DNA from 2 places in the Pseudoflavonifractor hominis genome. Region 2 is predicted to be linked to the other one. Evidence: riboswitches for the same ligand, from Rfam matches in the RefSeq annotation. Region 2 holds a riboswitch; the other holds the start of a gene.
What was found. Region 2 has a riboswitch for glycine ahead of H8S34_RS12240 (GrdX family protein). Riboswitches for the same ligand answer to the same signal wherever they lie in the genome.
Positions count from the first base shown of each region.

Region 1 (15,571 bases), on a different contig from region 2:
ACGCCAGGCAGGTCCAGTCCGGGGATGGGGGGACGGGAGGGGATGGAGCCGGCGGCGACCAGGATATGCGCGCCCTCATAGGTGCTCTCTCCGGCCCGGACGGTCTGGGGGCCGGTGATGACGGCGTGCTCGGCGATCAGATCGATCTTGTTGCCCTTGATGAGGGAGGCCATTCCGTCCCGCAGGGTGGAGACCACCTCGTTTTTCCGGGCGGCCAGCCCGGCCCAGTCGGGCTGTACGTCGCCCAGGGCGATGCCGGGGATGCCCTCCTTCAGCTCCTGATAGCGCTGGGAGGTGTGCATCAGGGCCTTGGTGGGGATGCAGCCCCGGTTGAGACAGGTGCCGCCGGGCTCCCGCGCCTCAAAGAGGGCGACTTTCTTTCCCAGCTGGGCGGCCTTGACGGCAGCGGCAAAGCCGCCGGGCCCGCCGCCGATGATGAGCAGATCATATTGCATGGGTGATACCTCCAGTCATTCAATAAAAGCGGCGCCCGCCGGGAAGCGGACGCCGCCATGCGGTCAGATCAGGAATTGAAGTCGTAGCGCACCACAGGATGGCGGGCCGCCTTGGTCTCGTCGGGACGGCCGATGACCGTGTGGTGGGGCGCGGTGTGGCAGGCCTCGGGGTCCTCCTTGGCCGTCTTGAGGATCTCCGCCATGACGGCGCAGGCCTCGTCGATGGTCTCCCGGGACTCGGTCTCGGTGGGCTCGAACATGAGCGCCTCGTGGACGATGAGAGGGAAGTACATCGTGGGGGGATGGATCCCGTGGTCCAGCATGCTCTTGGCCACATCCAGCGCGGAGACGCCGGTCTCCTTCTTGAGCTGGGACAGGTCCAGCACGAACTCATGCATGCAGATGCCGGGATAGGCGCAGACATAGCCGGCCTCTTCCATCTTGGCCTTCATGTAGTTGGCGTTGAGGACCGCGGTCTGGGCGGCCTCCCGCACGCCGGAGTTGCCCAGGGTCATCAGATAGGCCAGGGCGCGCAGGACCACCAGGAAGTTGCCGAAGAACATCTTGACCTGGCCCACGGACTGCTCTCCGCCGCCTCCGCCGATGGCCGAGCCGGGCAGGAAGGGCTTGAGGATGTTCTTGCAGCCCACCGCGCCGGAGCCGGGGCCGCCGCCGCCGTGGGGGGTGGAGAAGGTCTTGTGCAGGTTCAGGTGGCACACGTCAAAGCCCATGTCGCCGGGACGGGCCACGCCCATCACCGCGTTCAGGTTGGCGCCGTCGTAGTAGCACAGGCCGCCTGCGTCGTGGACGATCTTGGTGATCTCCAGAATGTTCTTGTCGATCTTGCCGATGGTGTTGGGGTTGGTCAGCATCAGGGCCGCCGTGTCGGGACCGACCGCGGCGCGCAGGGCGTCCAGGTCCACCATGCCGTCGGGCGTGGAGGGGATGGAGCACACCTCGTAGCCGCACATGGCAGCCGTGGCGGGGTTGGTGCCGTGGGCCGAGTCGGGGACGATGACCTTTTTCCGGGCGTAGTCGCCGCGGGAGTCATGGTAGGCCTTGATGAGCAGGATACCAGTAAACTCACCGTGGGCGCCGGCGGCGGGCTGGAAGGTCATGGCATCCATGCCGGTGATGCCGCACAGGTACTTCTCAGCCAAGGCGTAGACCGTCTGGCAGCCGGAGACCGTGTGCTTGGGCTGGAGGGGATGGATGTCGGTGAACTTGAAGAGGTTGGCAATGACCTCGTTGATCTTGGGGTTGTACTTCATGGTACAGGAGCCCAGGGGATAGAAGCCGTCGCACACGCCGAAGGAGCGGCGGGCCAGGGCGTTATAGTGGCGGGAGAGATCGTTCTCGCTCACCTCGGGGAGACGGGGGGCCGAGCTCCGGCGGAAGGCGGCGGGGATCTCCACGGCGGGGACCTCCGCGGTGGGGTTGAGGTTCAGGGTGGTCTGATAGGGGGTGAGGACCTTGTTGCCGCGGCCGGGCTTGCTCAATTCAAAAATCAGTTTCATTTTCCGTACGCCTCCTTGATGACGGCCACAGCCTCGTCCAGGTCAGCCTTGGTGCAGTACTCGGTGACGCACCACAGCACGCCCTCCCGCAGGCGCAGGCCGCCCAGGATGCCCTTCTTCTCCAGCGCACAGAGGACCCGGTAGGTATCGGGCAGGGTGGTGACAAATTCATGGAAGAACTCGCCGGGGAACACCAGCTCGACGCCCTCGATCTTGCACAGCTCGGAGGCCAGATAGTGGGCCTTGGCGTAGCACTGGTTGCCCACCTCAGCCAGACCGGCGGGGCCCATCTCGGCCAGGTAGACCGAGGCGGTCAGGGCGCACAGGGCCTGGTTGGAGCAGATGTTGGAGCTGGCCTTCTCGCGGCGGATGTGCTGCTCGCGGGCCTGCATGGTGAGGACGAAGGCGCGCTCACCCTTGTCGTCGGTGGTCTCGCCCACGATCCGGCCGGGGAGCTTACGCATCATAGCGGTGGTGCAGGTCATGAAGCCCAGGTAGGGGCCGCCCCAGGAGAGGGGCATGCCCAGAGGCTGAGCCTCGCCCACGGCGATGTCGGCGCCGTACTCCCGGGGGCTCTTGAGCACGCCCAGGGTGGCGGGATTGACACCCATGATGTACTTGGCTCCGGCGGCGTGGACCGCCTCGCCCAGGGCGTCGCAGTCCTCCAGCATGCCGAAGAAGTTGGGCTGCTGCACGTAGAAGCAGGCGGAATCCTCACCCAGCAGGGACTTGAGGGCCTCCAGATCGGTGACGCCGTCCTTGGCGGGCACGGTGATCACCTCGGTGTTGGAGCCGTAGCAGTAGGTCTTGATGACGGCCAGCGCGTCGGGGTGGGTGGTCTCGGAGACCAGGACCTTGGTGCGCTTGCGTTCCTTGCACATGGCCACAGCCTCGGCGGCGGCGTTGCCGCCGTCGTAGACGGAGGCGTTGGACACGTCCATGCCGGTGAGCTCGCACATCATGGTCTGGAACTCAAAGATGGACTGGAGCACGCCCTGGCTGACCTCGGCCTGATAGGGGGTGTAGGCGGTGACAAAGATCTCATTGCTGGTGATGCGGGAGACGGCGGCGGGGATGTAGTGGCGCTCGGCGCCGGCGCCCCGCAGGATGGTATGGAAGCGGGTGTTGTGTTCCGCCAGAGACTCCATGGTCCGGCGGATGTCCAGCTCGGACTTGGGGGCGGGCAGGTTGAGGGGGCCCTTGATCATGACCTCCTCCGGCACATCCACGTAGAGGTCGTCCATGGACTTCATGCCCAGGACCTCCAGCATGGCCTGCCGCTCTTCCGGGGTAGAGCACAGATAACTCGACATAGATTACTCCTTTTCCGCGGCGCAGTGGGCCTCGTAGGCGGCGGCGTCCAGCAGCTCCTCCACATCACTGACATTCTCGACCTTGATGAACCAGGCGCCATAGGGATCGCTGTTGACCTTGGCGGGATCGTCCATCAGCTCCTCGTTGACGGCCACGACGGTGCCGGAGACGGGGGAGAGGACGTCGGAGACCGCCTTGACGGACTCCACGTCGGAGAAGGCCTCGCCGGCGGAGACGGCGTCGCCCTCCTGGGGCAGGTTGACAAAGACGATGTCGCCCAGCTCGTCCTGGGCAAAGTCGGTCAGGCCGATGACATAGGTGTCGCCCTCCTGGCGAACCCACTCGTGAGACTTGGCGTACTTCAGATCAGCAGGAAAGTTCATAATAATTTCTCCTTTATCGATATAATTTTTGATTTTTTATGTACATAGTTTTGGTTCAAAAGGGAAGAGGATCACTGGGCCCGCTTGTAGAAGGGAGTCTTGATGACCTCGCACTCCACCTTGCGGCCGCGCACGTCCACCAGCAGCTTGGTGCCGGGCTCCTTGTACTCCACGGGGACCATGGCCATGCCCACCGCGTAGCCCAGGTAGGGGCAGTGGGTGCCGGAGGAGACGAAGCCCACCTTTTCCTCGCCGGCGTATACGTCGCAGTGCTCCCGGATGATACCCCGTCCGGTGACCTTCAGGCCAACCTTGCGGCGGGAGACGGGACGGGCCTGCTCCAGAGCGGCCTTGCCGATGAAGTCGGGCTTATCCATCTTGACGAAGATGCCCAGCACCGCCTCGTAGGGGTTGATCTCGGCGGAGAGCTCGTGGCCGTAGAGAGGCATGCCGGCCTCCAGGCGCAGGGTGTCGCGGGCGCCCAGGCCGCAGGGGATGAGTCCCTCGTCCTTGCCGGCGGCCAGGAGCTTTTCCCACAGGGCGGGGGCATCGGCGGCGGCGCAGTAGATCTCAAAGCCGTCCTCGCCGGTGTAGCCGGTGCGGGAGACCAGGGCCTGGATGCCGTCCACCTCGCCCTGGGCGATGAAGGTATAGTTGCCGGCCGGGATGGTCTTGGAGAGCTTGGAGAGGACCGCCTCGGCCTTGGGACCCTGGAGGGCCACCTGGGCCACGGAGTCGGAGATGTTCTCCATGGTGCACTCGCCGGAGAGATGCTCGGAGATCCACTGGGCGTCCTTTTCGCAGTTGGCCGCGTTGACGACGATGAGATAGGCCTCGTCCGAACACTTGTAGACGATGAGGTCATCCACCACGCCGCCGCTCTCATAGCACATGAGGCTGTACCGGGCGTGGCCGGTCTGGAGGTCGGTGTAGTCGTTGGTCAGCAGGCGGTTGAGATTGGCCAGGGCGTCCTTGCCCCGGAGGACCAGCTCGCCCATGTGGGAGACGTCAAAGAGTCCGCAGGCCGTGCGCACCGCCATATGCTCGGCGACCACGCCGCTGTACTGGACCGGCAGCAGCCAGCCTGCAAAGGGGACAATTTTACCGCCTGCCGCCACGTGGCAGTCGTAAAGTGGGGTTTTTCGCTCCATGATCATGACCTCCTGTGATAATGTAAACTAGAAAAATTAGAAATTATACTGACGGTTACTGCATGGTATGAAAAAAGCGCATAGCAAATGCTATACGCTCTGTCATAACCTGAAAGTTTCCCTCACATAGATGAGGTTGCATCTTCGGTGCGAGGAAAAAACTTCCACGCTTTCCAGAGTCTCGTCAATGGCCGATCCGTTTGCCTGAGAGATTTTCTGATTCCCCTTCGGCGGCGATTGTATCGCACTCTCTCGGTCATGTCATCCGAACGATATAGAATTTTTCAATATAATGAGTTTAAACTATTGAGTTTTATTTTGTACTTATAAGTATAATACAAATCCAAGAAAAGTCAACCGTTTTTTTGAAATTCCCCCGGAGAAATCGGAAGGGGGGGCTCCGGCCGCCTGGAGCGGGGGGCAAAACGGCCCGATTTGCGCGGGGAAAAAGTTGTGGTATAATAGGAGGCAATCCCTTTGGATTCCGTTAAAAAGGAGGATGTCGCATTGCTTTTATCACAGCCGCAGGATCTGATCCATGCGTTTTTGACGCTGCCGGCCCGTTATCCCATGCTGGCAGCCTGGTTTACCTCGGTGGTCCGCTTTGTGTTCCCGGTGCTGGCGCTGGGGATTCTGGCCGGGGCCATCCGCTCCCTGTTAAAGGTTCCCCATCTGCCGGAGGTGTGGGCCTACCTGACCCTGCCCAACGGGGCGGAGGAGCCCCTGACCCACTGGGAGAACATTCTTGGGCGGGGAAAGTCCTCGGACGTAGTGCTCAACTACCCGGTGGTCTCCCGCCAGCACGCGGCGCTGATCCGTGCCGAGGATGACACCTGGACCGTCCACGACCTGGACTCCAAGGGCGGGGTACGGGTCAATGGAAAGCCGGTCCAGGGCAGCGCGCCGGTGACCTTTGGTGACGTGCTCAGCCTGGGCGGAGTGGAGACCGTGCTGCTGCCGGTCTCCCAGGAGGAGCAGGAGGAGCGGCGGCAGCGCCGCCGGAGGGTGGAGAAGCCCTCCTCGCCCTGGGGGCCGCTGGTGCTCCTGACGGTCTTTCAGGTTCTGGCCGCCCTCCAGCTGGTGGTAGCGGCGGGGGAGGAGGCCGAGGTCTCCCTGCCCTTGGCCTTCTTTACGCTGACCGCCCTGATGTGGATCTACTTCCTCACCCTGCGGGCGCTGCGGCGGGTGGGCTTTGAGATGGAGCTCATTGCCTTTTTCCTGTGTACCCTGTCCCTGTCGGTGACCGCGTCCTCCGCGCCCCACGCCCTCTTCAAGCAGCTGGCCGCCATGCTGCTGGGGCTGGTGCTCTTCCTGGTGCTGGGGATCTTTCTCCGGGACCTGGAGCGGGTGAAGAAGATCCGCTGGGTCATGGCAGTGGGGGCCATCTGCCTGCTGGGCCTGTCCCTGGTGGTGGGGCAGGTGAAATACGGCGCGGCCAACTGGATCAGCATCGGCGGCATCTCCTTCCAGCCCTCGGAGGTGGCCAAGATCTGCTACATCTTTGCCGGGGCCGCCACGCTGGAGCGCCTCTTCCGGAAGCGGAACCTGGGGCTGTTCATCGTCCTGACCGGAGCCTGTATGGGCTGCCTGGCGCTGATGAGCGACTTCGGCACCGCGGCCATCTTTTTCATCACCTTCCTGGTGATCGCCTATCTCCGCTCCGGAGACTGGGCCACCCTGGCCCTCATCTGCGGCGCGGCCGTCTTCGGCGGGTTCATGCTGCTCTCCCTCAAGCCCTACATCCTGCGGCGCTTTGCCACCTGGGGGCATGCCTGGCAGTACGCCTCGGACGGAGGCTTTCAGCAGACCCGCACCATGTCGGCGGCGGCCTCCGGCGGTCTGGTGGGCGTGGGACCAGGCCGGGGCTGGCTCTACCGGGTCCCGGCCGCCGACACCGATCTGGTGTTCGGCATGCTCTGCGAGGAGTGGGGCCTCGTCATCGCCGTCCTGGCGGTGTGCTGTATCCTGACCCTGGCGGTCTTTGCGGTGCGGGCCTGCCGGGCGGGGCGGTCCAGCTTTTATATCATTGCCGCCTGTGCGGCCACCTCCATGATGGTGTTCCAGACGGCGCTGAACGTGCTGGGCGCGGTGGACATCCTGCCGCTGACCGGCGTGACCTTCCCGTTCGTGTCCAACGGCGGCTCCTCCATGCTCTCGTCCTGGGGCCTGCTGGCCTTCCTGAAGGCTACCGACACCCGGCAGAACGCCAGCTTTGCCATCCGCCTGCCCGGGCGGAGAAAGGGCCCTGAGCGGCAGGAGCACCTGGCCCGCCGCTCCACCCGGGGCCGGAGCGGAGTGATCCCCACCGGAGAGGACGAGGATCTGGTGGACTTTGATTTTGACTTTGGGCCCGGATACGGCGGATACGGAGCGGAGGCGGACGATGAAGAAGATTGAAAAACGGGCGGTAGTCTGCCTTCTGCTGGCCCTGGCCATGCTGCTGGGCCTGGGACTGTTCTGCGTGCGCTTTGTGCTCAGCGGCGGACGCTGGGCGGGCTTCGCCGCCAACCGCCATCTCTACAACAGCCAGGGACAGCTGGCCGTGGGGCGGGTCCTGGACCGGGACGGCGACGTGCTCTCCTGGGTGGACGAGGCGGGGAACCGCCGCTATTACGACAATGCCACCGTGCGGGAGGCCACCCTCCATGCGGTGGGCGACCCGTCGGGCAACATCGGCACCGGCGCGCTGGTGGCCTTTGCGGATAAGCTCTCGGGCTACAATCTGCTCACCGGCGCGTACAGCCCCCTGGGCGAGGGGAACGACCTCTACCTCACCCTGGACGCCCGCTACAACTACATCGCCTACCAGGCCCTGGGCGGCAAAAAGGGGACGGTGGGCGTCTACAACTACAAGACCGGAGAGATCGTGTGCATGGTCTCCTCGCCCAGCTTTGACCCGGCCAATCCGCCGGTGATTGAGGAGGGGGACGAGCGCTATGACGGGGTCTACCTGAACCGTTTTCTCTCGGGGACCTTTACGCCGGGCTCCATTTTCAAGACGGTGACCCTGACAGCCGCCATTGAGGAGATCCCCGATCTGTTCAGCCGGACCTTTACCTGTACAGGCTCCACCCAGGTGGGGGGCGAGGTCATCACCTGTCCCCACGCACATGGGGAGATGGACATCTACGGGGCCTTTGCCAATTCCTGCAACGGGGTGTTCGGCCAGCTGGCCGCCGAATTGGGCGCGGAGACCATGGAGCGCTATGTGACCCAGGCCGGACTGACCAGCCAGTACAAGGTAAACGGGATCCCCACGGCGGCAGGCCGCTTTGACGTGGGGACCACCCCCAACCAGCTGGGCTGGGCCGGTGTGGGACAGTATAACGACCTGGTCAACCCCTGCGCCATGATGGTGTGGATGGGAGCAGTGGCAAACGGCGGGAAGGCTGCCGTCCCCCAGCTCATCCAGAAGACGGAGACCCCGCTGGGTACCCCCGCGTCCTTCTACCTGAAAAAACAGACCGCCTCTCTGGTGGACCGGGACACCGCCAGCCGTCTGGCGGATATGATGGCCAACAATGTGGCCCAGACCTATGGCAGCAGCCGTTTCCCCAACATGGACATCTGCGCCAAGTCGGGCACAGGGGAGGTGGGTGGCGGCAAGGCCCCCAACACCTGGTTTGCGGGTTTTCTCCGCAACGAGGACGCCCCCTATGCCTTCGTGGTCCTGGTGGAGGAGGGAAGCAGCGGCTCCGACACCGCCGGAGCTGTGGCCTCCAAAGTGCTGGATGCCATCGTCAACGGATATTGAAAAGAGCCGGTCCGGAGTTTTCTCCGGACCGGCTCAGGCTGTCGATCAAGTGCATTTTTGAGAAGCGTGTCGAAGTTTTTCGACACGCTGGGCTGGTCCGGAAATATTCCGGACCGGCTTTTTGTATTTGGGCGCTCAGCCCGCGAAAAAGGCGCGGTTGCGCAGGACCGCCGGGTCGTCCGGCCGGAACGCCCCGGCCCGCTCGTTCCAGGCCACAGCCTGCTCCCGCTCCCCCAGGCGGTGGTAACAGACGCAAAGCTGCATGGCGGGGAGATAACCGTAACAGTCCGGCCGGACAAAGGCGCCCGAGCGGTCGTCCCGGGTACAGGAGAGGGCCTGCTCATACCAGCGGATGGCGGAGCGGTAATCCTCCCGCTCCAGAAAGAAATTGCCCAGGTCGCAGCAGATCTCGGCCCGGGGCGCGTCAAAGGCCAGGGACTCCAGCAGGGCGCGCAGGGCACAGCGGGGGCGGTGCAGGGCGCTGTAACAGGCCGATAGGACCCGGCAGGCCTCCAGATTGTTCTCCCGCCAGCCCCAGCCTACGGTCAGAAAGAGCTCCAGCTCCTGTACGGCGTCCTCATAGCGGCCGTGCTCGTAGAGCTCCCGGCCATAGTAGAACTGTTCCCGGGGGGAGAGGTTGCGCCCGGAGGCGCGCAGCCCCTCCAGAATGCGCAGGTTCCGGTCCGGATCGCCGGGGCGCTCCTTCCGGTGGGTGACGGCCGCCTCGATGTATACCACGCGGCCCAGCGGTGGGATGGCCTCGTGGACCGCGCCGCTCCAGCGCAGCCAGGGCACGTTGCGCACGATGCGCTCCCGGTAATAGGAGAGGACGGGGGCCCCGTCTGCGTCCAGAGTCTGATAGCGGGCCATGACCACATCGGCCTCGGGCAGGTCCTGTTCCTTCACGGCGAGAAAGGCGTCCCGGTCCTCCGGGAGCAGCACGTCGTCTGCGTCCAGCCACATACAGTAGGAGCCGGAGGCCCGTTCAAAGGAAGCATTGCGTGCGGCAGAGAAATCGTCCTGCCAGGGGAAGGAGAGGACCTGGTCGGTAAAGCGGGCGGCGATCTCCCGCGTCCGGTCCTGGGAACCGGTGTCTACCACGATCAGCTCGTCCCAGATCCCCCGGGCGCTGTTCAGACAGCGTTCCAGTACGGCCTCCTCATTTTTTACGATCATACACAGCGAGATGGTCTCCATCGGCGCGGCCTCCCATCCTGATTTACTCTATCCTATGCCGGGATGGGCGGATAAAACACAGCCCCGTCCGGTTCTTCAGAATCGGACGGGGCTAATATGCTTGGAACTAGAAGAGGATCACGCTGCGGGAGGGATGGATTCCTCCACGGCAGGCGTTTCGCTGGGCTGGGGAAGGGCGGGAACGGCGGAGGGCACCACGGGGACGGCAGCGCCGTCGCCCCTGCGGTCCAGCGTGACCGAGGAGCCGCTCAGAATGTCGGAGGCGCCCTCCCGGGTCTCGTGCTGGATGGTGACCGTATCGCCCACGTTGAGGATCACAGCGGTGGGATTCTGGGCAGCCGACACGGTGTAGAAGGTCTCATCGCCCTCCAGACGGAGGAAATAGTAGGTATTTCCGTCCAGGACCGCCGAGCGGATCTCCGCGATCACGCCGCTGACCTGGGTCTGGGGCAGCTCCTCCTCTGAGGTGACCCCCTTCTGGGCCAGGAGCTGGATATACTGCTGCTCACAGGCCGTGACCGAGCTGCCGGTGGCCACAATGTCATACCGGGCCACGTTGACCATGGCATAGCTCTTGACCAGGTTGGCGGCGTCCTTGAGGGGGATGAAATAGGTGGGCTCATCGGCGATGTTGAGGAGCAGGGGGAAGGTGGCCGTGTAGCCCAGGTCCTGCACCACGCCCTGGGCGGAGGCCTTGGCCGCCTCCTCGGTGGCGCCGGGGGCCTTGTAGAACTTGGTCTCCTTGGTGCGCTGGTTGGAGAGCAGGAAGCCCAGGTTGGACTGGTCGGAGTTGATGGAGGTGACGCCGGTGTACATGTACACGTCGTCGTTGAGGGCGATGTAGTTGTAGCCCTGGGTGACCACCGTCACATCCCGCTGACCGAAGATGGAGTTGATGAAGCCGTTGACCAGCGTTCCGTGGTAGTTATACTGCTCCATGATGAGGTTGGGGTTGCAGACATTGTCCACCCAGGAGGGGACCTCCTCATAGTACTGACACTCGCCGGTGATGGCGTTCATCAGCACTGCACCCTTGGTGTCGGTGCCGCCGAAGAGACCGATGGTCTTGATGATCCGGGGGGCGATCCAGTAGGGCGTGCCCTCCTCGTCGATCTCAAAGCGGGGGGTATCGAACATGTAGGTGGGATAGGAGAAGCGCAGGTGGCGCATGACGTTGCGGTTGAGGGGCTCGGAGAAGGAGTACTTCATCCCCTCGGAGAGGCGCACCACCTTGGCCTCCTGGGTCACCATGTCCACCACCACATAGGCGGGCAGGCCCTGGGTGCGGTTGGTGAACCACTTGATGAGGTCGGCGTAGGCGATGGGGGCCACGCGGACCGGGCGGCCCTGGTAGTTGATCTGGGTGGACTCGTTGGAGTAGTCAAACTGGCTGACCATGTCGCTGAGGGTACCCATCTGCCGGTCACCCAGGTAATTGGCCGAGTCCTTGTCCAGGGTGGGGATCTCGTCGAAGGAGATCTGGGTGATCTCCTTGGCGAAGTCGCCGGTCTCCACGGTCAGCAGATCCCGGTAGGCCCCCGCCCGGAAGATGGGCATGGAGATGACCTGGCCCACCAGGGCCACGGCGATCAGGGCCAGGAACAGCACGCCGATGGGGAGACACTGCTGCTTGATGAAGCGGAAATACTCCTTGAAGTGCTCCTTGGGCATGGCGGCCTGGTCCAGACCCGACGAGAAGCCGGAGGTGATCAGGGCCGAGATGACATAGGTGATGCACAGCAGGCCGATGAAGCTGTAAAAATCACCGGACTGGGGGTTGAGGGCGGGCAGGGACACGTAGAAATAGACCAGACCCACCACCAGGGTGACCACCAGATTCAAGAGGATCTTTCCCGCTTTACTGCGGGGGGAACGACGTTTTTTGCCGTTTGCTGACTGATTCAAAATACATTCTCCTTCTGTTGTACCAAAAAGTTCCGGTGCGAATACTCCTTAGTATAGCCGTTCCATGGGGAAAAAGCAACAGAGGGAGGGCGGAAGAAAGATTAAAATTTGGTGAAAGTTCAGAGCTCCACCGGCGGACGGCCGGGCAGCAGGGCGTCGATCTCGGCCCGGCCGTAGGTGTAGGCCGCCAGGTCCTCCCGGCCGCAGGCCTGGAAGGAGCGGGAGGCGGCGGTGCCGGCCAAAATCTGCTCGCTCAGGGTGAGCATGTCCCGGAGATAGGGGAGGCCCAGCCGAGGATTGCGGGGGGAGCGGGGATCGATCCCGGGGACGGGAAGGAGCTGCTGCTGGTAGCGGTGCCCGGGCAGGAGGAGCAGATCCTCCTGCTCCCCCAGAAGCGCCAGGGTCCGGCGCAGCGTGTCCCGGTAGACCTCCACAGCGTCGGGGAGGAAGAGGAGCCAGACATAGCTGGAGCCGAAGGCGTCCCCAGTGAAGAGCCAGCCCTGCTCCGGCTCGTAGAAGGCGAGGCTCCCCCGGGTGTGTCCCGGAACCGCCAGGACCTGAAAGTGATAGGGGGGCAGGGCGATAGACTCGCCCCCGGTGAGAAGGCGGGATGGGGCGGCCGTCTGGATGGGATCGCGTTGGGGCAGATGGTGGAGGCAGTCCTCAAACTGGCGCAGAGCGCCGATGTGGTCGAAGTGGTTGTGGGTGATGGCCACCTGGATGGCGCGCCCCCCGGCGATCCGGTCCACCAGGGCGCGCAGGGCCTGCCCCGGGTAGGGCGGCCCCAGATCAACGACCATGACCTGGCTGGGGGTCTCCACCACATAGACGCTGGAGGGGCTGTGAAAGCTCCCGTCCGGCTGCGTCCCGGGCGGATGGTCGGCCGTGGCGTCCTGGATGTGCCACAGCCCCGGGCACAGCCGCTGGGCCGTATAGGGCGGATACTCCAGCGGCGCGGGGATCACAGCGCGGCACACTGGGCTTCGATGGCGGCCTCTCCGGCCTTCATGGCCTGGAGGGTGCGGTCCAGCAGGGTATCCAGCTCCCAGCCCAGCAGCTCCGCGCCCTGCCGGATCACGTCCCGGGAGCAGCCGGCGGCGAACTTCTTGTCCTTGAACTTCTTCTTCAGGCTGGAGAGCTCCATATCCTGCACCGACTTGGAGGGGCGCATGAGGGCGGCCGCACCGATGAGCCCGGTGAGCTCGTCGCAGGCGAAGAGCACCCGCTCCATCTCGTGCTCCGGCTTGACCTGCGCGCCGGTCATCCCCCAGCCGTGGCACACCACCGCGTGGATGAGAGCGGGAGAGGCCCCTGCCTCCTCCAGCAGCGCGGGGGCCTTCACACAGTGCTCCTCGGGCCAGCGCTCAAAGTCGATGTCGTGCAGCAGGCCGGCCATCGCCCAGAAGGGGGCCTCCTCTGCATAGCCCAGGGTGCGGGCGTACCAGTCCATCACGGCCTCCACCGTAAAGGCGTGGCGCAGGTGGAAGGGCTCCTGATTGTAGGTGCGCAGCAGAGCCAGGCCCTGCTCTCGTGTCAGTTCCATCGTTGTCTCTCCTTTGTATCGTTTGATCCATGCTGCCGGGGGCAGTTCCCCTCCATCATAGTACGACCGCGCACAAACCGCAAGCCCCGATTGCCGGGGCTTGCGGTCAGGAGGGGATCAGGTATCTTCTTCTGTGTCGGGAGCGGTCAGCAGCTGCTCCTGGGTCAGCCCCATCAGCACATCGATGGAGGAGGCAGAGAGGCGCTGTATGGCGCGGGAGTCATTGAGGAGGGCAAAGCGGTAAGTGCCGTCCCCGTCCATCTGGCCCACGGAGAGGGTGAAGCTCTGGCCGTCGTCATAGGACACCGTCAGCACCAGCGCGGGTTCCGTCAGCCCGCAGGAGGCGAGGACGCTCTCCTCCGCGTCATAGTCGTAGCAGGAGGAGAAGCCCAGGAAGGAGAGCTCATCCAGCAGGAGGGAGAGGGTCTCGCCGTCTGTCCCAAGGAAGGAGAAGGAGGACGGATCGGAGAACGCGGTAACCGAAATGGTGTCGGTGGCCGGAGGATGGCTGCTGTTCCACATCCGCAGGGCCAGATAGGCCCCGGCGCAGAGGGCCAGCAGGCCCAACAGGACGGCCAGGGTGGTTTTCTGACGGTTCATCACTGTCTCCTCCGTTTCCACCAGACGATCAATCCCGTCACCAGAATGACCAGGGGCAGGACCACCAGGTACAGGGCGCTCCAGAGTCCGGGATTTGGAATGGTATTGTAGGTGACGGCCAAACTTTTGGCCGGGATGGAGAGATTGGAGCCGTCCTCGAACCCGGCGGTCAGCAGGTTGAGGAACAGCGTCTCGTTGACCAGATTGGGATAGGAGGAGAGAATGTCCCCGTCGATCAGGGAGTTGGAGCCCAGCACGGTGAGCCGTCCGGTGGCGCCGCCCGTGCCGGCGCGCTCCGATACGGCGGCCAGCAGATAGGTGCCGGGGACCTCCTGGCCGTCCAGCGTGACGGCAGAGGCATGGGAAGAGGTGGTGAGGACCGGGGTGATCACGGCATCGGTGTCCTCCTGCTGGGTAAAGCCGCGGCTGTTGGTGAGCAGGGTCAGGTCCTGCTCGCTCATGCCCTGGGTCACCTCGGTCCCGGTGGAGATGGCCCCGGCGATGGCAAACAGGGAGCCGAACTGGGGATAATACCGCTCCTCATCGGCGATATACCCGTCCACCAGGGTCAGGCCGTAGCTCTCCAGCAGGGCGCTCCAGTTGGGGAAGTTCTCCTCGCTGTCCGAGCAGAGGAAGACCATCTGTCCGCCCCCGGAGAGATAGTCCTCCAGCAGCGTATACTCCTCCTGGGAGAGATCTGCGGTGGGCCCGTTGACCAGCAGCAGGTCGCAGTCCTCCGGTATGGTCCCCGTCAGGAGGGGGGTGACCGTCGCCATCGTGAATCCGGCCTTTTCCATGGCCTGGGAGATGGGGGCGGAGAGCTCGCTCTCCCCGTGGCCGGAGAGGGTGTAGAGATACTTCTCACTGCCGCCGGTCACAGAGCGGATGGCGGAGGTGAGCTGTCCCTCCGCGTCAAAGGAGTCTTCCGTGGAGGAGAACATGCTGTACGATTTGTAAATCTTCTGTGAAAGCCGGAAAGAGCGGAGAAAAGATCGTGGGCCGCAGCCAGTTCCGGCTGCGGCCCGCGGTGTAAGGTATGGAAATCAGCACCACTTCCAGCGCTTTGGGTCCAGGGAGCCCAGGACACTGCCCCAGTGGGTCAGATCGTCGGGGGAGGAGAGGGTGATGGAGCGTGCAGAGTTGTTGATGGGGATGAGTCTGCAAATCCCGCTTCGGATAGACAGATAGCGGATGTAGCAGTCGCCGTGGACGGAAAAGAGCCCCAGCTGCCCGTTGGACACCCTGCCGTACTGCAAGAGAAGGATGTGGCCCGGGTGGAAGGCGGGCTCCAGGGAGGTGTCGGACAGCAGCAGAGCAAAATCGGCCGCGGCGGCCAGGGAGTGGGCGTCGGCCTGGACCAGCTTGGTCTGGAACTGGTGCCCCATGGACCCGCTCCCGGGGTTGGAGACGGGGAGATAGCAGGGGAGGAGGCGCTGGGACAGAACGGGGCCGGAGGGGACGACCGGCTGGCTGAACTGCTCCAGCGCGGAGATCAGCGCCTTGCGGTCGCAGGGCGCCAGGCTCCGGTAGCGCTGAAACAGGATGGACTCCTCCCGGTTCAGAAAGAGAAAGCCGTCCTCCTCGCTGTAAACCCCGGTATCGCACTCCAGAGGGATGGTGTCGTCCATCAGATAGCGGGTGGAGACCTGGAAGCACGCGGCCAGGGCGCGCAGGGCGGGCAGAGAGGGGCTCTTGGTCTGGCCGTTGAGGATCTTATTCAAGGTGCCGATCGGAATGCCGGAGCGGGCGGCC
Region 1 is NZ_JACOPR010000004.1:62,240-77,810, reverse strand. It holds gene lpdA (dihydrolipoyl dehydrogenase) at 1-455, opposite strand, end outside; gene gcvPB (aminomethyl-transferring glycine dehydrogenase subunit GcvPB) at 524-1,972, opposite strand; gene gcvPA (aminomethyl-transferring glycine dehydrogenase subunit GcvPA) at 1,969-3,285, opposite strand; gene gcvH (glycine cleavage system protein GcvH) at 3,289-3,669, opposite strand; gene gcvT (glycine cleavage system aminomethyltransferase GcvT) at 3,741-4,820, opposite strand; glycine riboswitch at 5,003-5,085, opposite strand; gene H8S34_RS08120 (FtsW/RodA/SpoVE family cell cycle protein) at 5,328-7,217, shown strand; gene H8S34_RS08115 (penicillin-binding transpeptidase domain-containing protein) at 7,204-8,574, shown strand; gene H8S34_RS08110 (tetratricopeptide repeat-containing glycosyltransferase family 2 protein) at 8,710-9,771, opposite strand; gene H8S34_RS08105 (CvpA family protein) at 9,889-11,676, opposite strand; gene H8S34_RS08100 (MBL fold metallo-hydrolase) at 11,796-12,653, opposite strand; gene H8S34_RS08095 (hydrolase) at 12,638-13,219, opposite strand; gene H8S34_RS08090 (hypothetical protein) at 13,337-13,819, opposite strand; gene H8S34_RS08085 (Gldg family protein) at 13,819-14,760, opposite strand; gene H8S34_RS08080 (LexA family transcriptional regulator) at 14,863-15,571, opposite strand, start outside.
Region 1: another riboswitch for glycine. It lies ahead of gcvT (glycine cleavage system aminomethyltransferase GcvT); the one in region 2 lies ahead of H8S34_RS12240 (GrdX family protein).

Region 2 (15,571 bases):
CTCGCCCATGGCCGCTCCGGCGTAGGGCGCGATGTACTGCAGGGGGGCCGAGTCGCTGGCCGTGGCCGAGACAATAATGGAATAATCCATCGCGCCGTGCCGCTTCAAGGTGTCCTGGATGCGGGCCACCGAGCTGGCCTTCTGGCCAATGGCCACATAGATGCAGATGACGTCCTGCCCCTTCTGATTCAGGATGGTATCCACCGCAATGGCGGTCTTGCCGGTCTGCCGGTCCCCGATGATCAGCTCACGCTGTCCCCGTCCAATGGGGACCATGGCGTCAATGGCCAGTATTCCGGTCTGAAGGGGCACATTGACCGGCTCCCGGGTGACCACACCGCTGGCCTCGTGCTCGATGGGGCGGGTCTCAGTGGTCTCAATGGGACCCAGGCCGTCAATGGGGCTGCCCAGAACATCCACGACCCGGCCGATCATGGCCTCTCCAACGGGGACGTCAGCTGCCCGTCCGGTGCGGCGCACCACCGTACCCTCCCGGACGCCGGCGTCGCTGCCCAGCAGCACTACGCCTACGCTGTCCCGGGCCAGATTCATGACCATGCCCTTGACACCGGTCTCCAGCTCCACCAGTTCGCCGTAGACCGCCTTGTCCAGGCCATAGACTGTGGCGATCCCGTCGCCTACCTCCAGGACGGTGCCCACTTCATCCCGCCGTACGCGGGTATCATATCCGGCGATCTCCTCCCGCAGGAGGGCGACGATCTCTTCCGGTTTGGTTTTCATGCCATTCGCCTCTCTTCCAGATACCGGCTCAGGCCGGCCATCGCACCGCGGACGCTCTTATCGTACCGGATGCCCTCCAGCTCCAGGGTAAATCCCCCCACAAGGGAGGGATCGGTGCGGATCTCAAATTGGATGTCCGCCCGGTGGTGAAGCTTGCACAGGGCCTGGCGGATTCGCTCCAGCTCTTCCTTCTCCGGTGTGCGGACACAGGTCAGGACACACCGCGCCGTATTCTTCTCCCGCAGCCCCAGAGTCCGGAAGGCCTCCAGGATCTCGGGCAGCAGTGCCATCCGGTCCTTCTCCGCCAGCAGGCGGTAAAAGCGTAGCAGGGTCCCGTGTCCGTCCAGCTCCGGCAGACGGCCCAGCAGGCGCTTTTTCTCCTCCGCGCGCACAGTGGGCGCACAGAGGGCCGCCCAGAGTTCGCTCTGTCCCATGAGGGCCTCCGCAGTCGCCCGCAGTCCCGTCTCATCGGGCATCACCTCATAGAGGGCCTGGGCATAGCGGCGTGCCAGCTCGCTCATGTACGTTCACCTACTTCCGCCAGGAAAGATTCCACCATGGCCTGCTCGGCCGCGGAGTCCATGGCCTGTCCGGCCACCTTCCCGGCAGCCAGCAGAGCAAGGGCCGCCACCTCATTCCGTGCGCCCCGCAGCATGGCCTTCCGCTCCTCCGCGATCTGAGCCTGGGCCTGGCTGTGCACCTGCTTGGCGTCCGTTTCGGCCTGGGCCAGCCTGGCCTCATAGGCCCGCTGCGCCCGGTTCTGGGCATCGGCCACCAGCTTGGAGGCCTCCTGCCGGGCGTCCGCCAGCTTGGCCTCATACTCGCTGCGCAGCTCTTCCGCCTGACTGTGCTGGATCTGTGCCGATTCCAGCTCTTCCCGCACCAGGGCGGCCCGCTGCTCCAGCACCGCGTTGACCCGCCCAAAGAGCAGCTTGCGCAGGATGACATAGAGCACCAGCAGGTTGATGACGGTAAACACGATGGTGGAAACTTCAAATTCCAGCATGGGGTACGCCCCCTTAACCCATAAAGATGACGAGCAGGGCGGTAATGAAGCCAAAGATGGCGGTACCTTCTGCCAGAGCGCAGCCCATCAGCAGGGCGCTGTTGATCTTTCCGGCCGCCTCAGGCTGGCGGGCAATGGCCTCACTGGCCTTTCCGGTGGCAAAGCCGATGCCGATACCGGCGCCGATGCCGGTGAAAACCGCAATTCCCGCAGCAATGATTCCCAGTGTCATAGTAATTTCCTCCTCAAAATATACTGTCCGTTACGCTTCTTCCTCTTTGATGCCCTCTCCGGTAAAGAGAGTGGTGAGGAATACGAAGACCACCGTCTGGATCAACCCGTCAAACAGGTCAAAATAGAGGCTGAATACCGCCGGCAGCACCACAGGCACCAGAAGCTTGATCATCTCCATGATGATAAACGCGCCCAGGATGTTGCCGAACAGACGCATACACAGCGCCAGGGGCCGGATGGCCACCTCCATGAGATTGATGGGGATGAGCAGAGGCATCGGCTCGGCAAATTGCCGCAGGCCGCCCAGCAGTCCCCGATACCGGAACTGTGCCCCATAGATCAGCACCATGCTCATCAGGGCCAGGGCTGCCGTCACGCTGATGTCCTTCGTGGGCGGGGTCAGCCCCACAATCCCAATCAGGTTGGACACACCGATGTAGAGTGCCACCGTCCCCAGATAGGGAGCGAAGGGTCTCCAGTGCGTTCCGAGATTGGTCTTTACAAACCCGTTGAGAAACTGCACCGCGCCCTCCAGGGCAATCTGCCCCTTGCCTGGATTTTGTACCCGCAGGTTCCGTGTCAGAACCAGCGCGCACACGATGAGGGCTGCCATGACAATCCAGGTGACTACCACCGACTCGGCCACCGGGATACCGCCCAGTACCGGGATTGTAAAGGCAATCCGGTTGCCCAGCTCCTCCACCAGCGCTTCCTTGAATCCATCCAAACACATCACCTCGTTTTCGCGTGTGCTATCATACTCCCGCGCCGTTTCTTTGGGAATCCTTTGGAAAGTAAAAAAAGTATGGAACATAACCCAAAGCGAAACTGGTCCCTCCGGGGGTTCCAAGGTCTTAGGCCAGAACGGTTCCCTCCGGGAAGGCGCGGCGGAAGACCCGGCGGACCAGGGGGCCGGCGATCAGGAGCTGGAAGGGCAGCGCCATTACAAAATTGCGGGGAATATTGATGAGCCACTGGAGGGGCACTCCGCTCCACATCCCGGTGTGCACCGCCCCCTCACAGGCTCCGTACAGGGACATGATCAGCACCATGGGGACCACCATACAGCCGGAGACACACACCACCTTCTTCAGAGGCGAGTCCTGAGGCCGGACCAGGAAGCGAAAGGCAAATCCCTTTGCCAGCCGGGACACCAGAAACCAGTCGCAGCACATGGCAAAGACATAGGCAATGGGGAAGCCCAGCCAGGCCGCCGCCACAACTTCCAGACTGACCGCTCCATATTGGAGCGCAACATTGTACAGGCTCATCCAGAGCACCATGGTAAAGCACATCAACACCGTATAGATGAGGCTCTCCCGCTTATTCTGAGGCATCGTTCATTCTCCTTATCGAAAAAAATTTCGGCCCGTTCCGGCCGCTGCTCAAACAGGATACCAGAGATGGCTCCGCCTTCGTAATAGGGAGTTCTTCCGAACTTTTCGTCTTCTATCTTCGCCGGTTTTCTTAAACTTGACGAAACCAGACGCATTTGACACCGGGTTGTTCTTTTCTTATACTGGTAGAGAAAGGAGTCTTTCCACCATGTCTGTACCCTCCCGTTCTTCCCTCCGTGCACAGCTTTTATGGCTGAATGTGATCATTGTATCCTGTTCCATCGCCCTCTCGCTGGCGGGCACACTGTATCTCACCCTGCGCAGCGAACGCCGCGCGCTGGACAACAGCCTGCTCAACTCCGCCTCCATCCTGTCCCGCGTCCCTCTGGTGGCCGAGGTCCTGGACGGAAGTTCCTCCAGAGAAGAGCTGGCGGCCTTTCTCAATGACACCACGTCCCATGTCTCCGACATCGACCTGATCCTGGTGGCCGATACGGAAAACCGGATCTATTATGCGCCCGACTCTGTCTTCCTCGGAACCCACTATACCGGTACCGCGCAGAACGCCGTCCTGGCCGGCGCATCCCCCTACACCTCCAACGAGACCGGCCCCATGGGCTCCGATCACTCCGCCTATGCCGCGGTCCGGGACGACAGCGGAGCGCTGCTGGGCTTTGTGGTCGTGGGCGTCTATGTCCGCAGCATGGCCGTCCTCACCTTTCAGACCATCCTCCGCTTTGCGGGGATCGGTCTGCTCTCCGCCGCCCTTGGCTCTCTGCTGGCAAACCAGCTCTCCCGCCGCATCAAGGCCTCCCTCATGGGGTATGAGCCGGACGCCTTTGCCCGGCGCTTTCACCAGCGCGAGGACATCCTGGACGCACTGGAGGAGGGAGTCCTAGCCATTGACCGGGAGGAGACCATCATCTTTCTCAATACCGCCGCAGCCCAGATGCTCTCTCTGGATGAGGAGGGGGTGGTGGGCAAATCCCTCCATACCGTCTATCCCCGCTCCACGCTGGACCGGGTCCTGCGCACCGGAAAGCCGGAGTACAATGTCAGTATGAGCTCCCTCAAAGATGTCCGGGTACTCTCCGACCGGCTGCCCCTGTATGAGGATGGCCGCCTCACCGGCGCGGTGGGCATTTTCCGCAACCGCACCGAAGTGACCCGTCTGGCCGACGACCTCACCGGGGTGCGGCACATGGTGGACGCCATGCGGGCCTATACCCATGAATTTATGAACAAGCTCCATGTGATCCTGGGCCTCCTCCAGATCGGGGAGCCCGAGAAGGCCCAGCAGTACATTATGGACACCAAGCGCACCCAGCAGGAGGCGGTCAGCCGCATCATGCATCAGATCGGAGAGCCCTCCGTGGCCGCCCTTCTGGTGGGCAAAACCAGCCGGGCCGGGGAACTGGGTATCCGCCTCACCCTGGACCGGGAGAGCTTCCTGCCGGAGGGCAGCCCCTGGCTCCCCCCCGACGCCTACGTGACCATTCTGGGCAATCTCATTGAAAACGCCATCGAAGGCCTCAACCAGTCCCCCCGGGACAGCAAGGAGATCACGGTCAGCATCCGGGAATCGGAGGCCTCTCTGCTTCTGTGCGTGGAGGATACCGGCCCCGGCATTCCCGCCGAGATCCAATCACACCTCTTTGAGCGGGGCCGCTCCACCAAGGGGCGGGGCCGGGGAACCGGCCTCTCTCTGGTGCAGGAGGTGGTCTCGGCCTATCACGGCGAGATCCGGGTGGAGTCAGAGTCCGGGATCGGCACGTCGTTTTTCATTACCTTCCGGCGGGATGATCCCGCCGCTCCAGAGGAGGAGTCAGATTGTATCAAGTCGTAATCGTGGAGGACGACCCCATGGTGTCTCTCCTGGACAAGACCTTCACGGAAAAGGACCCCCGGTTTACCGTGATCCAGACCTTTTCGGAGGGGCGTAGCGCCTTGGAGTGGCTCTCCTGTCACCCCGCGGATCTGCTCATTTTGGATGTGTACATGCCCCTCCTCACCGGGATGGAGCTGCTCCATGAGCTGCGCGCCCGGGAGATCGAATCGGACGTCATCATGGTCACCGCCGCCAATGACGCAAAAACGGTGGATGCGCTGCTCAAGCTGGGGGTAGTGGACTACCTGGTCAAGCCCTTTACCTGGGAGCGTTTTCAGCAGGCCCTGGATACCTTCTGCCGCCATCGCCAGGCTGTGGCCGGGGAGGCGGTCAGCCAGGATGCGCTGGATCAGCTCTTCGCCCCCTCCGCCTCCTCCCCGGAGCATCCGGTTCCCAAGGGCGTTCAGGAGAGCACGCTGGAGCGGATCCGCACCTGCCTGCGCACAGCCCCGCCCCAGGGGCTGCCCAGCGAGTCGATCTCACGTCAGACCGGACTCTCTGTGGTGACGGTCCGGCGCTATATGAACTATCTGGTGGAGCGCGGCGAGGTGGTCAGCAGCGTCAACTACGACACCGGCGGACGCCCCTGCCGCCTCTACCGCTACCCCGGCCTCGCGTGAAAGTCCTTCTATTTTCCACCATGCGGGCATATCCTGTGGAAAGAAACGCAAAGGAGGCAGGAGCATGGAGCTCTCCGGAAGCAAACAGGAGACCCTGACACGCCTGGCCGTGTGTGTGATCGCGGCCCTGATCCTCTACTCCAGTGCAAAACCCCTGTGTTCTGCCCTGAAACTCCCACTGTGGGAGGAATACCGCCCCTGGCTGGAAAAAAATCGGATTCAGGCCATTGCCGTGGTATCTGCGGTCCTCTTTGGGCTCTCTCTGGCGCTCTTTCCCCTGGAAGCCAAGCCGGAGGAGGAGCCACCCCCCTGTGAGGACGATTTTCAGCCCGTGGCATAGAAAAACGCCGCCTCTGCATGGAAAGATGCAGAGGCGGCGTATCCTATTTTTATCGGAATTTGGGCAGAAGGGCCGCGCCGATGATCCCGGCGTCATTTCCCAACTGGGCCCGCATCAGGCGGGTGCGGTGGGCGTTGTTCCGGGCGTAGTCCTCCCGGTTGAGAATATAGCGGACGGGCGCCATCAGCGTCTCGCCCTGGTTGGAAATCCCGCCGCCGATGCAGAAGATCTCGGGTTGGAAGATGTTCACCAGGCTGGCCACGCCGCAGCCCAGGTATTCGATGTATTCATCCACCACCTGGCCTGCCGTGGCATCTCCCATACCTGCCGCTTCAAAGGGAATGCGCCCGTTGACCTTGGACAGGTCCCCTTCCGCCAGCTTCCACAGCAGGGAGTCGGGGTTTTGCTCCATGCTCTCCCGGGTGCGCCGGATCAGGGCCGTGGCCGAGCAGTAGGTCTCAAAGCAGCCCCTGCGGCCGCAGGTACACAGCCGCCCGCCATGCTCCAGTACAAAATGCCCCACTTCCATCCCGGCATAGTTGAAGCCGGTATAGAGCTTGCCGTTGAATACCGCGCCGCCGCCAATACCGGTGCCCAGCGTAATGGCCACCATGGACGTGCTTCCCCGTCCGGCGCCCACAGCATACTCGCCCAGGGCGGCTGCGTTGGCGTCATTCTCCATGTAGATGGGAAGCCGCTCCGGGAAGTGCCGGCGCAGCAGGTCCACCAGAGGCACATTTTCAAAGTCCAGGTTGCTCCAATACTGGACGACCCCCCGCTGGGGATCAATGGTGCCCGGAGAGCCGATTCCCACAGCGGCCAGTTCCTCCCAGGACACGCCGGCCTGCTCAGCCGCCAGTCTGGCCGCGGCTGCCATCGTATCCGCCACCGCTTCCGCGCCCCGGGGTGTGGGGATATTCCCGCGTCCCAGAATTTCACCCGCTTCGCTCACCACCGCAGCGGCGATATTGATTCCGCCCAAGTCGATACCCAGATAATGCATACTGCACAACCTCTCTTCCGGTCAGGTTGTGCTCATTGTACCATACTTCCTATCGGAATGCAAAAGGCTGCGTTCGGTCCCTGCCTTTCGCCCCATCAGATGAAAGGCCAGGGCCACCGCGCCGCTGATGATCAGACAGGCATAGAAGCTAATTCCCCGGCTCACCAGCATGGCAGGGGTCACCAGTCCCGCCCCAAAGATCGGAGCAAAGGCCGCCACAAATCCCCCTTCCGCCGGCCCCACTGCTCCGGGCAGAGGGAGGGAGGAAACTGCCAGCGTCACCAGCGCCTGGGTTCCCAGAAAGAGCGCCGGTCCCGTCCCGCTCAGTCCGAACGCCCGGTACACCACATAGGGCACCGAAAAGACCGCCGTGAGCTGTAAGGCATTGAGCCCCAGAAGCATGGGCAGAAGGGCCGGGTTGCGCCGCAGAATCCCGGCTCCGGCCGCATATTCCTCCATCTGCCGCGCCAGTTTCTCGCCCGCGCCCGCTCGGTCCCGGATGATGTGGACCCGGTTCAGAAGATCCAGGACACCCCCTGCAAGCCGCCCGGCCAGATGGGGAAAACACAAAAAGGAGAGCATTCCGGCCGTCAGCGCCCCCATCACCGCCGCGCCGTACAGGAGCAGCAGCCCCAGGCCGCCTCCCATCCCCTGGCGCAGCGCCGGCAGAAAGAGCCAGGCACACAGGGCATAGAGCAGTACCGTGATCTGATAACAGATGGCAATGAGCATCATATTGAGCGCTCCGTGGGCGGCGGGGACTCCGTCCCGGGACATATAGTAGATCTGCGCCGGCTGCCCTCCCGTGGCCGATGGCGTGATGGAACTCACATAGAATCCCACAAAGGAATAGCACAGGCAGCGGCGGTAGGGCGTCCGGTGACCCAGCCGTCCCAAAATCAGACGGGTACACATGGCCTCACATCCCACAAAGACCAGCATCAGACCCAGTCCCAGCAGTACATAGCGTCCATCCACCCGGTGCAGGATCTCCAGCAAGCTGCCCAGCGGCTGATCCCGCAGCAGCACAAAGCCGGTCACCCCCATCAGGACTGCCAGCAACAGGACGCCGGCCAGGTTTCTCTTATTGGACATACCCTTCACTTCCTTTGTTCTACCGTTCCGGGAATCAGGCACACACTTCCGTCTCCCGTGTCATGGCCTCTAGAATGCGGGCGAGCCCCGCAGCCTGCAATTCCCGCTTGCGCGCCCGCATGCGCGCCGACATCTCCCCAAGGGCTCGGTCGTCATAGAGTAGTCCCTGGATGGCCGCCAGGCACTCCTCCGGCTCCTTGGCCGCCGCACGGGCCAGGCCGGAGCGCAGCAGGAAGCGGGCGTTGTTCTTCTCCTGCTGGAGAAAGGGCTCCCACAGCAGCAGGGGCAGCTCGGCAAAGATGCTCTCAAAGACCGTGATGCCGCCGGGCTTGGTGAGCATCAGGTCGGCCTGTTCCATATACTCCCACACCCGGTCGGTAAAGCCCACCACCTCAATGTGTTCATACCGCCCGGAAAGCCGCTGGTAGAGCCGCTGATTGTGGCCGGTGAGAATGGTGGTGCGCACACCGGGCAGTTCATCCAGGGCGTCATAGAAGGAGTCCTTCTTGGGCAGCAGGCCCAATCCGCCGCCCATAATGAGCAGACGCCGTTCTCCGCCGCCCCGGCGGTGGCTGATGGTGCGGAATTCCTCTTTGACCGGGATCCCCGTCACGTGGATGCGCCCGGCCTCCACCCCTTTCTCCATCAGCCGCTCCTTGATCTCCCGGCTCCCGACCAGATAACCGTCGGTCCGGCTGTGGAGCCACTCATTATGGGTGGACAGATCGGTCACACAGGTGACCAGCGGCAGGCGGTCACCGCTCTCCTCTTTATAGCGGGAGACCAGACCGGCACAGATGGGGTGGGTCGCGATCACCGCATCAGGCCGCTTTTCCCACAGCAGCTCTTCCAGCTTGTCCAGCATAGGCCGGTCCAGCGGAGAATGGGTGTCGGAGGGCAGTCGGTCCGCCATACGGTAATAGGCATTGAACAGCCCGTATCCATAGGTCACCAACAGGTCAAACGCCTTGTAAAGGGCCTCGGAGCTGTTCGGCATGGCATAGGCAAAAAAGTCCAGCACCTCCGTCTCCGCTCTGGGAAAATCCCGGCTGATCTGCTGCCGCAGCGACTGTGAGGCGGACCAGTGTCCCAGTCCAAATTTTCCGGTGAGTATGAGGATCTTCATGGCGCTCCCTCCTTTATGGCCTAAAGTATAGCAGGCAAGTCTTTAGAAAAAGACAACCGAAATCTTAAAAAGCCTTTAAGGATATGTGAAAATCCTCTGACACTGCCCTCTGTTCCGAAAAGAAGACCGGTACAGAGCCTTTTCCGCTCTATACCGGTCTGAAAAATACACTATTTGGATGTCTTTGGAAGTCTGGCCCATCCGCTTCCCCTGGGGCGCTGGGGAAGACTGGCCGTAAAACAGGTCCCCTGTTCCCGTGTACTGGTCCCCGTCAGTTTTCCGCCGTGGACCTCCACAATGGTACGGGCAATGGCCAGTCCCAGTCCGTATCCGCCCTGATCCCGGCTGCGGGCACTGTCCGCCCGGTAAAAGCGCTCAAACAGGTGGGGCAGATGCTCCGGTGGGATGGGCTCCCCGGTATTGTGGACCATCAGACGTACCCGTTCCTGCTGCCGGGTCAGGGTCAGACGTACCGCACCGTGCTCTCCGGCGTATTTTACCGCGTTGTCCAGCAGAATCATCACCAGACGGCGGAGCTGTCCCTCATCCCCCTGGAGGAAGATCCCGGGCTGGATCTCACTGTCCAGCTCTACCCCCGCCTCGAAGGCTACCGACTCAAAGGGGAGCAGGCATCCCAGCGTGAGATCGCTCATGGAGAGCTGAGCATAGACCAGCGGTAGCCTGGCGGCATCATTCTTGGCCAGGAAAAGCAGGTCCTCCACCAGTTCCTTCATACGTCCCGCCTCTTCCTGGATGAAGGTGAGCCACTTCTTCTGCTGTTCCACCGAGTCTTCCGGGTGGGAGAGCACAATGCCCGCATTGGCCAGAATGACCGTGAGTGGCGTCTTGAGCTCATGGGAGGCATCGGCCACAAACTGCCGCTGCTGCTCCCATGCCTGTTCCACCGGGCGCAGGGCCAGCGAGGACAAAAAAAGACTCACAATAAAAAAGCACACCAGGGCCCCCGCTCCCACCAGCAGAGAGGTGACGACCAGGTCCATCAGGTTTTCCCGCTCCCAGCGCATATCGGCAAAGGCAATGCGGAGCTTTCCATCCCGGTCCCACTCCACCAGATAGCGCAGATGGCCGGGTTTGGTAATGGTCCCCTCGGGCACACCCTGCTTCTGCACTTCCTCGACCGCCTGCTCCAGCGCTTCCTGGGAGACCTGTACATTTCCTCCGGGGGCATAGGAGTCGATATTTCCGTTCTCATCCAATACTACCCCAAATACTGGTACCATCGCCAGCTGACGGGCGTCCGGGTTTCCTCGTCCCGCTCCCGGCTCCTCCCCTTCCGGCAGATCAATCTCAATTTCAATCTGCGGAGGGGCCATGCCTTCCGCCCATTTCAGGGCCAGGCGCATGGCGGAGACACTCTGTCCACGCAGACGCTGTGATGTGGAGCCCAGCAGGGCGCCGAATACGATCAGCAAAACCAGACTCCCCAGCATCATATTGATGAGGATAAACTTTCGCCTCAGCTTCTTCAGCATGACGGTGCCTCCGTCAACTCAGAGGGATATCCAAGTGATAGCCTACCTTGCGCACCGTTCCGATCCCCACTCTGGAGTTCAAAAAATTCAGCTTTTTACGCAAAAAGGAGATGTAGACCTCTACGTTGTTATCCTCCGCATCCGATTCCATTCCCCACACCTTGGAGATGATATCCTCCTTGGGTACCACGGCCTTGGGCGCCGACATAAGAAGCTTGAGCACATCGAATTCCTTAAAACCCAGGCGCACCGACTTCCCCGCACAGGAGAGGCAGCGGGTCGAGAGGTTCAGGGAGAGATCCGACACTGTCAGACACTCCGAGAGGACCTCACCCTGCCGGCGCGTCAGGGCCCGCACCCGGGCCAGCAGCTCTCCGGCGTCGAAGGGCTTGGTCATGTAGTGGTCCGCTCCACAGTCCAGACCGGTGATCTTGTTGCTGGTCTCATCCCGGGCAGTCAGCATCAGAATGGGGGTGGAGATGTGGGCTGCGCGGGCCGCCGGGCCACCTCAAACCCATCCAGCCGGGGCAGCATCACATCCAGGATCACCAGATCATAAGATCATACTGTCCGGAAAGGGCATAGTCCAGCCCATCCGCACCATCGTCCACCAGATCGGTCTGGTAATGCTGTTCCTGCATGATCTGACCCAGGGTTTCGGCCAGACGTCTCTCATCCTCCACAATCAAAATACGCACCGCGTTTCCACTCCTTCTGTTTTTTGCCATTGTACTCCATGAAGCTGAACCTAGTCTGAAAAAAGAATACCATCTCTCATAGAAAAAAGAATCACCAAACTGTAAATCTTCCCCGGATAACAAAACATCCCCCGCAGTCCAATGGACTGCGGGGGATATCCTAGTTCGATCAGTCGAAGATGGTCTGGTCGTCCACAGGGGTCTCAAAGGCCTTCAGGGCCTTCTCCACCAGCTTGTAGCGCAGCTCGAACTCCTCCTCGTGGGTGAGAGCCGGGTTGCCCAGGGGGTGGGGAATGGCGATGGTGGGCACGATACGGTTGGCGCCCACGGTCATGGAAATGGGGGTAACGGTGCACATGTGAACCACAGTGACACCAGCGCGCTCGATCTCTTTAACCATCGTTGCACCGCAACGAGTGCAGGTGCCTCACGTAGAGGTCAGGATGGCGGCCTTAATGCCGGCATCCCGGAGCTCTTTACCGATGGCCTCGCCGTACTTCTTGGCGCTGGCGACGGCGGTGCCGTTGCCGACGGTGGTGAAGAAGTAGGGATAGATGCCGCCGATCTTGCCTTCCTTCTCCATCTTGCGCAGCACGTCGACGGGCAGGACGCGGTCAGCATCCTCGTTGGCGTAGACCGGGTCATAGCCGCCGTGAGCGGTCTCGTGGTCGGCAGCGGTCAGATCCTCGAAGGAGCTGATGTCATAGCGGCCGAACTTGGAGGCGGAGGAGGACTCGATGTGATCGGGGTTGCCCTTGGGCACGATGCCGCCGGAGGTCACCAGAGCGATCGTGGTGTGAGCCAGATCGGTGATGGCAGCGCCGGGAGCGACACGGTCGAAGGAGGGCATGGGGAACTCGGTGGTGTAGGGCTTGCCGGCCAGCTTGTTGAGGAGCATCTTCACGGCACGGGTGGAGCCGCGCTCAGCCTCGAAGAAGTTCACGCGCAGGCCGTTGGGCATGTAGCCCTCCTCGGCGGAAGCGCCGATCTTCTCGCCCTTAGCCAGCTTGATGGCCAGAGAAGCCATCTTGGGAGCAGCGTCGCGCATGCCGGCAGCGCTGTTCTTGGTGGCGATGATATAGACCTTGTTCTTGAACATGTCGGCGCCGGGGTTCTCCTCGTACATACCGGTCACAACGGGCAGGTTCAGCTCGTCCTTCACGGCAGCAGCGACGGTACCACAGGCCACGCCGTAACGGCCGGCGTTGAACGCGGGACCGCAGACCACGACGTCGGGCTTGGCGTCGGAGATCATCTTCAGGACGGTCGCCTTGGCGGCGTCCAGATTCTCGTTGAAGTAGGAGTCGCCGCAGATCACGGTGCCCACCACTTCAGCCTCGCCCTTGAACGCAGCGTTCAGAGCCAGGCCGGGGCCCACAGCACCCTCACGGTACTCGGGGGCGTAATCAGCCTTCTCCTCGCCGCCGATCTGGGCGAAGAACTGGTTGATATAATGAACAACTCTCAGACTCATAGCAGTTCCCCTCCTTATCTGGCGCTGAGCTTGTTGAAGCCCATCTCATTGGTCGCGCCGGTGATGACCTGCAGCTCGGCGGTGATGGAACCGTCAGCTTCCAGAGCGCCGTCGAAACCGCCGGCGATGATGTTGGCAGCCTCGGGATGGCCGATGACCTTGTCCATCTTGGGCAGGTGGATGACCATGTTGGCGTTGCCGCCGGTGACCACGGCGTCAGCAGCGGGATCGGCGTCAGCCAGGGACTGGGAAGCGCCGTCGCGGCCAGCGTACTCATCGGTGATGATGACGGTCTTGATGCCGGCAGCCTCCAGCTTCTTGCAGTTCATGATCAGGTCGGTATCGGGGTTACCGAAGCCCTCCTGGGAGACCAGAGCGCCGTCCAGCTCCAGGAACTGAGCCAGCTTGGTGGACCAGTCGGAGGAGCGCTCCTTGTCGGCCAGGTAGACGTTCTCGTTGGTGATGATGACACCCACGAAGTTCAGGGTCTTGCCATGCTGCTCCAGCAGGTCATGGATGACGGGGTTATTCAGGTGATGATAAGTGGTGTTCTTATCACAGGCGGACACGCAGTTGCCGCTCAGGATGGCGCCGTCCATGGTCTCGGTGGGATTCAGGATGGTGGGCATGGACTTCTTCATGTCAACGCCGTACACATAGGTGTCGTGCAGCAGGCCCTGGCTCTGGAGCATCAGCACATAGCCGACGCGGGGCAGGTCAGGATACTTCTCCTTGCCGCTCATAACGCCGCTGGTCTCATAGACCTTGGTCTCGTCGGGGGTGACATCCTTGCCCAGAGCGCCCAGGTAGGCAGCGGCCTTCAGGCCGGCCATACGGATGGCGTGCTCATGCTGGTGCTGCTTGATGCCCTCCTTGGGCTCGCAGATCATAACCAGGTTGTTGAGCTTGGAGAAGGGGGTATACTCGGCGCCGGGGCCGGTCATATCGATGATACCCTCCTGGAAGCCAACCACCTTACCGGTGGTGACCACGGCGCAGCCCTTGAGAACATGGGTCTTGCCGCTGCCCACGGTGGTGACCTTGGAGATCATGCCGGGGAAGACGCCGCCGGAGCCCTCCACCTTCACACGGGGCTCGATGACGTCCTTGACAGGGATGATACGCACGGACTCGCCGGGATGAACCACCTCGAAGTCGACCGAGGCCAGGTCCTCGTCCTCCAGCAGCAGAGCGCGCAGCTCCTCCACGTTGACGTAGAGGGTGCCGTTCTCCACCTTGGAGCAGTCGCCGAGCTTAATGTCGCTGATGTGAATTTCGCCTAATTCCAGCCGCATAAGTCTCACTCTCCTTATTGTAGTTGTGGGGCGATGGCCCCGTCTATCAGCCGAAAATCGATCTCTGCAAAGTCTTCCCGCATGTCGGCGGGAGCATCCTCTCCCCGGTGGAACCGGGGCGGAAACTGCCGGCACACGTTGAGAGCTGCCTCAATCAATTCCAGTGACTCCAGATCCAGTACCCCGGACGCTTCGTCCAGCGCAACTGAGCGGAAGGGGGTCTCATTGGGCTTTACACTGCCGGCCAGCGGATGGGTCAGCAGCTTGTGGCCCTGATGGACCAGATCCCGCACGTGGATCAGTACGTCCACATGTCCGCCCTCCACGTACTGGAGGGTGCACAGAGATCCGAACTTTTCCCGGACCTTCTCGTTGTTTGTCACCAAAAGCAAGACAGTCTCTCCTTTGCAAAAAAACAGGGGCAGGGTATACGTATCATGTAATGCCCTGCGCCCTGTTGAAAACCTGAGAGTTTCCCCCGCCCGGTGAGTCGGGGTTGCCCCTTCGGTGCCATGTTACGAGAATCATGGTCTTTTCAGAGTTCTGTCCGCCTGCGGTTCTCGGGACCTGAGAAATTGGCGTCCCACTCGGCAAAATGGGGCCGCTTATACCTTCGGTGTTCCACTCCTGTCGGAACAGAAACTCTCCCGCAGTCATCATCCAGACTATATTTGTTTTTTCGATGGTCATATTATAACATATCGAGTTTTCAAATACAAGCCCGTATCTCATATAAACATTATTTAAAATACACGATTATTTAATTCTGGCGCACTTTTTGTACTATTTGGTTTATTCTCCAAACATCGACGTTTGCACGATAACGTCTCGTTCCGGCACCTTGGACCAGGAAAAATCCGCCGCCAGTTCTGCCGGACGGACCGGCTCCCCAGTGGGGGAGAGCCCCGCCAAAAAGGCCAGTTTTCCCACCAGCTGCTCCGGAGAATAGCGCGCCCGCAGGGCCCCCATGTCCAGGTCCATATCCCGCTTGGAGAGCCTCCGCCCATCCTCTGCCAGCAGCAGGGGAACATGGTAAAAGACCGGCTGGGGCAGCCCCAGGAGACGATAGAGCAGGATCTGCCGCGGAGTGGAATCCAGCAGGTCCTGCCCCCGCACCACCTGGTTGATCTCCATAGCTCCGTCGTCGGTCACCACCGCCAGCTGATAGGCATAGACCCCGTCCGAACGGCGGATGATGAAGTCGCCGCACGCCCGGCACAG
Region 2 is NZ_JACOPR010000008.1:66,346-81,916, forward strand. It holds gene atpA (F0F1 ATP synthase subunit alpha) at 1-741, opposite strand, end outside; gene atpH (ATP synthase F1 subunit delta) at 738-1,262, opposite strand; gene atpF (F0F1 ATP synthase subunit B) at 1,259-1,747, opposite strand; gene atpE (ATP synthase F0 subunit C) at 1,761-1,979, opposite strand; gene H8S34_RS12180 (F0F1 ATP synthase subunit A) at 2,010-2,714, opposite strand; gene H8S34_RS12185 (DUF2798 domain-containing protein) at 2,836-3,318, opposite strand; gene H8S34_RS12190 (sensor histidine kinase) at 3,527-5,164, shown strand; gene H8S34_RS12195 (response regulator) at 5,149-5,826, shown strand; gene H8S34_RS12200 (hypothetical protein) at 5,891-6,166, shown strand; gene H8S34_RS12205 (ROK family protein) at 6,216-7,169, opposite strand; gene H8S34_RS12210 (lysylphosphatidylglycerol synthase transmembrane domain-containing protein) at 7,191-8,264, opposite strand; gene H8S34_RS12215 (MGDG synthase family glycosyltransferase) at 8,299-9,390, opposite strand; gene H8S34_RS12220 (sensor histidine kinase) at 9,561-10,883, opposite strand; partial or broken gene H8S34_RS12225 (response regulator transcription factor) at 10,897-11,581, opposite strand; gene grdB (glycine reductase complex selenoprotein B) at 11,751-13,055, opposite strand; gene H8S34_RS12235 (glycine/sarcosine/betaine reductase component B subunit) at 13,070-14,350, opposite strand; gene H8S34_RS12240 (GrdX family protein) at 14,365-14,733, opposite strand; glycine riboswitch at 14,895-15,010, opposite strand; gene gluQRS (tRNA glutamyl-Q(34) synthetase GluQRS) at 15,143-15,571, opposite strand, start outside.